DNA from 2 places in the Arthrobacter sp. MDT1-49-2 genome. Region 2 is predicted to be linked to the other one. Evidence: predicted binding sites of a transcription regulator. Region 2 holds the regulator's gene; the other holds the start of a gene.
The links. The regulator Rex, encoded in region 2, represses fermentation and respiration genes when NADH is low (regulators of the CRP and FNR family bind a similar motif). The targets are predictions, from matches to a motif close to CTTGTGAANNNNTTCACAAG.

Region 1 (2,382 bases), on a different contig from region 2:
AGCCGTGATCCCGTAAACGCCCAGTTCCTGGAACGTCTTCAGATCGGCCTGGGCACCGGCGCCGCCGGTGGCCTCGGAACCGGCGATGGTCAGTGTGACGGCCGGAGCTGTGGCCGCGGAAGAGTGTGTGTTTGCAGACATGGGTCCATCTTCCACCCAAAACGGGAGAAGCTGCCACCCATCCGCTACGCGCTGTGACGCCGGGCCTGCCGCCACACGCCGTGACGGCGAGCAGCCTGCCGCCGCCGTCGTCGTCCGGTTAGGAATCCCGGCGGATGCCGCGCAGCAGCGAGACCACGTCCTCCACGATATTCCGGACCACCGGGAGCCGGGACAGGATGACGAGTTTGGCTATCAGCGGGGCCAGGCTCGCGGCGAGCCGGTGGGAACGGCGCTGTCCGGGGGTGTGGTCGTAGACCCAGAACAGGCTGATGCCCATGTGTACGAGCCAGAGCAGTTCAGGCAGGTCGTTGCGGATGGCCAGGGGCGGCTGAGGCCGGGCGCCGGTCACCGCCTGGCGGAACAGCGCAATGGACTTGCCGCGTCCCACGGCGGCATCGCCCTGGCGGTTGGGCGCCATGGCATCGCGCAGGAAGTGTGCACCGAAGGCGTGGTAGGGCTCCAGCGTGGTCAGCCAGGTGCTCAGGATGACGGCCAGGTTCTCGCCGAGGTTCTGCCCCTCCCGGATCAGCGGCAGCGCCAGCGAGCGGTGCTCGTCCTGCAGAGAGCGGTACAGCTCGTGGATGAGGTCATCCTTGGACCGGAAATAGTAGTAGGCGTTGCCTACGGAGACCCCCGCCTCCAGCGCGATGCTGCGCATGGTGGTCTTTTCGTAGCCCTGGCGGGTGAACAGGTGCAGCGCGGTGTCGATAAGGAGCCGGCGCGTCTGTTCGCTCTTGACGGTGACGGCCAAATGATGCTCCCTTATGCAGTATTTCCAGCGTTCAGTAGACCACAGTTTTGAACGTGTTCAAAAAGGGCTGCGGCTCTGTCGCTTCGCAACGGCGCGGACGCGATGCCGGACGTGGCAGAATGGATGCGGCCCTGCGGGGCTGCCCGGGGCAGCGGGCACAGTGCTAATACAGCCGGCGGAAGCCAGGCGAACCACTACCGAAACGGAATGCCATGAGTGCACAGCCACGGGCAGCTGCGAAAACCGCTGCTATTTACGCCTCCCGCGGGAGCTCCCAATATGACCTGATCCTCACGCTGATGTGCGTGGTGATTGTCATTTCCAATATCGGCGCCAGCAAGGGCGTGCACTTTGATCTTCCCGGCGGTTTGGAGATAGTCACCGACGGCGGTTTCTTCCTCTTTCCGCTCGCGTACATCCTCGGCGACGTGGTGTCCGAGGTCTACGGTTTCAAGGCCGCCCGCCGTGCGATTTTTACCGGGTTTGGCATGGCGCTGCTCGCCGTGGTCAGCTTCGCAGTCATCATTGCCCTGCCCGGTTTCGACGATGCCTACGGGCAGGAAAAGCAGGCCGCGCTGGAAGTGGCCCTGGGCCCGGTCTGGCAGATAGTGCTGGCCAGCCTGCTCGGGTTCCTCGCGGGACAGCTGCTGAACTCGCTGGTGCTGGTGCGGATGAAGGAACGGTTCCGGGAGAAAGCCCTGGCCGGGCGGCTGATGGCCTCCACCGGTGTGGGGGAGTTTGCGGACACCCTGATTTTCTGCGCCGTCGCGGCCCCGGTAATCGGGATTACCGACGCCGCCGGGTTCCTGAACTACGTCATCTTCGGTTTCCTTTACAAAACGCTGGTTGAGTTCCTGTTTGTGCCGGTCACCACCGCCGTCATCAAGGTCATCAAGCGGCGCGAACCCACCTATGCCGAGCCCGGACTGGAGCCGGCGGCCGGGCGGTAGGGCTCAGGGAGATATCCGGCCCGGGATGTGCAAGGGTGGGGGAACGCACGCGTTTAACTTCACCGATACGGCAGGAGCACAAAGCATGAGCACTGAAGAACCGGTTGCAAACCCCGGCGCCAAGGCAGCGGATGAAAACCTGGCCGGTACCCGGGATGAATTCAACGACGAGGTCACCAAGGCGTTGATCGAGGAGTCCCGCGAGGATTCCAGTCCCGGCGATACCGAGCGGGATTCCCAGTCCGCCCTCGAAGAGGACGAAAACACCCCGGCCAAGCCGGACAATTCATAACCGCCGGACCCCCGGTTTTTTCGAATAATCCATAGGAGGACGCAGTGCCCCAGGACAAAGATTTCGAACACAATGAGGCCAAGGCTGAGGAACAGCTGCAGATAGTCGATCCGCCGGTTCCCGGGCAGGACGAGGACGCAGAAGCCGGCCAGCAGCAGGCAGGCAATGCTGACGGTTCCCCGACGGGCGGCGAGGAAGACCCGGGCGCTGAACAGCAGAACCCGACG
Region 2 (2,382 bases):
GCCGGAGCACGCACCACCGCCAACCACATCCACGCCGGAGCTGTCCGAACCCAAAACACCATCCGCGCCGGGGCCCTCCGAGTCCGCACCGGAGCCCACGCGGCCTCCGTCCATACCCAAAACACCGCCCGCGCCGGAGCGGCCAGGGTCCAGGCCGGAGCACGCACCACCGCCAACCACATCCACGCCGGAGCCGTCCGAACCCAAAACACCGTCCGCGCCGGAGCGGCCAGGGTCCAGGCCGGCGCCCACGCGGCCTCCGTCCGAACCCAAAAGACCGCCCGTGCCGGAGCCGTCAAAGTCCAAGCCGGCGCCCACGCCGCTTCGGTCAAGGTACAGGCAGGTGCCCGGTCCGCCGCCCGCCGGGTCGGTACCGTGGCGCGCAGCGTGGAACGCAGGTTGCCCTCCCGCACAGGCAATCCGGTTCCGGTCATCGTTACCGCTTACCTGCTGATTGCCGGCGCGGGCGTCATGAACCTGGCGGTCACGCTGACGGCGATTGCGAGGATGCCTTTCAATGACGATCTGCCGCCGTATCTTGCCCTGCTGGAGCGATACGGTTTCAACGGATCCCTGTATGCCAAGATCATTGCGGCCGTGGATGTCGCCTACGCCGTGGTAATTTTCGGGATCGCGCTGTTGTTCGCCACGCTGCTTCGGGAAAGGCGCCGGTGGGCCCGGGTGGCCACCGCCGTGCTGGCCGCCGCAGCGCTTTTCTACGGCATCAACCTGGGCACCGGGTGGCAGCTCACCTCAGCGATACTCGCCGCAGCCGGGGCAGCCCTGAGTTTCACCAAAGGGGCCGCACCGTGGTTCCGCCCCCGCCGTTTGCAGGCCGGGACAGTGCCCCGCAGCAGCTAGCGTTCCAGCCGGGCGCGGGCGGCTATTTCCGAGACCCGGGCACGCTGGGCGTGGTAGGCAAGAATCTGTAGTTCCGTGGCCATATCCACCTTGCGGATCTGAACGTTCTTGGGTGCTTGGAGGACCACCGGCGCAAAGCTGAGGATACTGGTGATGCCCGCGGCAATCAGTCGGTCGCAGAGGTCCTGTGCGACCTCGGCGGGTACCGACAGAACCGCCATATTTGCCTCGGTTTTCTCCAGTTCCTCCTCCAGAACGGAGACGGGCCGGATCTTCAGCCCACCTACGTCCTCGCCTATCACCGTCCGGTCCGCGTCAAACAACGCCACAACTTCGAAACCACGCGTGCCGAAACCTGGGTATCCCGCAAGTGCCCGGCCCAGGTTGCCGGCACCCACAATGGCAACACGCCAGTTTTGGGTCAGCCCCAGGGCGGCGGCAATCTGCCCGCTGAGGTAGGACACGTCATATCCCACTCCCCTGGTTCCGTAGGAGCCCAAATAGGAGAGGTCCTTGCGCAGCATCGGGGAATTCACGCCTGCTGCTTCGGCCAGCTCCTCCGAGGAAACCCGCTCGACGCCGTCGGCCAGCATCACGGACAGGGCACGGAGGTAGATGGTGAGACGGGCCAGGGAAGCCGGCGGAATGTGCCGCTTCACGCCTGCCGTTGACGCACCGGTCACAGGCGCACCCGTCACAGTCGGGCCGGTCACGGTCCGGCCGCTGGGGGCCGCGGCCGGCTTCCATGCCCCGGCTTCGCCGGATCGGACCTCGTCGGGTTCCATCATGTCTCCAGAAGGTGCCGAAGCCGCGTTTCGTCTATCGTCCAGAAATCGCGCTGGACGCCGTCAATAAACAGCACCGGAATCTCTTCACCGAAACGGGCTGCAAGCTCCGGCTCATCGTCCGCGCTGCGTTCCTGCCAAGGGACTCCCAGCTCCTGGCCTACGCGCTGAAGCACCTTGCGGGCATCCTCACACAGGTGGCATCCGGGGCGGGTCAGGAGAACAACTTCCGGTCCTGCAGATTCACTCATAAGTCCAAAATAGCCTCAAATTCCCGATTGTCCGCGCTCGGGCCCCGTTTTGCGTAGACTCGGATTATGCCCCGATCCACTGCTGTCCGAGCCAACGGAACCACGGCTGCGGCGGGCAAACCGGGCGAGGCTGCCTTCTTCGACGTGGACAACACGCTGATGCGTGGCGCAAGTCTTTTCCATGTTGGACGCAAAATGTACCAGCGCAGGGTCTTTACCCTCCGTGAAGCTGCGGGTTTCGCTCGGAAACAACTGCGCTTCATCCTGCAGGGCGAGAACCTGAAGGACGTACATTCCGTTCGGGACGCTGCGCTGGCGTTCGCCGTCGGCCTGTCTTCGGAAGATGTCCGGACACTCGGCGAAGAGGTCTACGACGAGATGATCGTCTCGAAGATCTGGCCAGGCACCCGTGCCCTCACCGAACAGCACATGAAGTCCGGCCGCCCGGTCTGGCTGGTCACCGGAACGCCCGTGGAGGTGGCTTC

Region 1: AC5RTS_RS08745 (queuosine precursor transporter) is a predicted target of Rex. The motif match lies at 958-977, and genes of this name have one in related genera.

Annotation. Positions count from the first base shown of each region.
Region 1 is NZ_JBNHFK010000005.1:130,344-132,725, forward strand. It holds gene thiD (bifunctional hydroxymethylpyrimidine kinase/phosphomethylpyrimidine kinase) at 1-141, opposite strand, end outside; gene AC5RTS_RS08740 (TetR/AcrR family transcriptional regulator) at 260-913, opposite strand; gene AC5RTS_RS08745 (queuosine precursor transporter) at 1,126-1,863, shown strand; gene AC5RTS_RS08750 (hypothetical protein) at 1,949-2,155, shown strand; gene AC5RTS_RS08755 (hypothetical protein) at 2,200-2,382, shown strand, end outside.
Region 2 is NZ_JBNHFK010000014.1:417-2,798, forward strand. It holds partial or broken gene AC5RTS_RS15875 (hypothetical protein) at 1-861, shown strand, start outside; gene AC5RTS_RS15880 (redox-sensing transcriptional repressor Rex) at 858-1,646, opposite strand; gene AC5RTS_RS15885 (glutaredoxin family protein) at 1,646-1,897, opposite strand; gene AC5RTS_RS15890 (HAD family hydrolase) at 1,964-2,382, shown strand, end outside.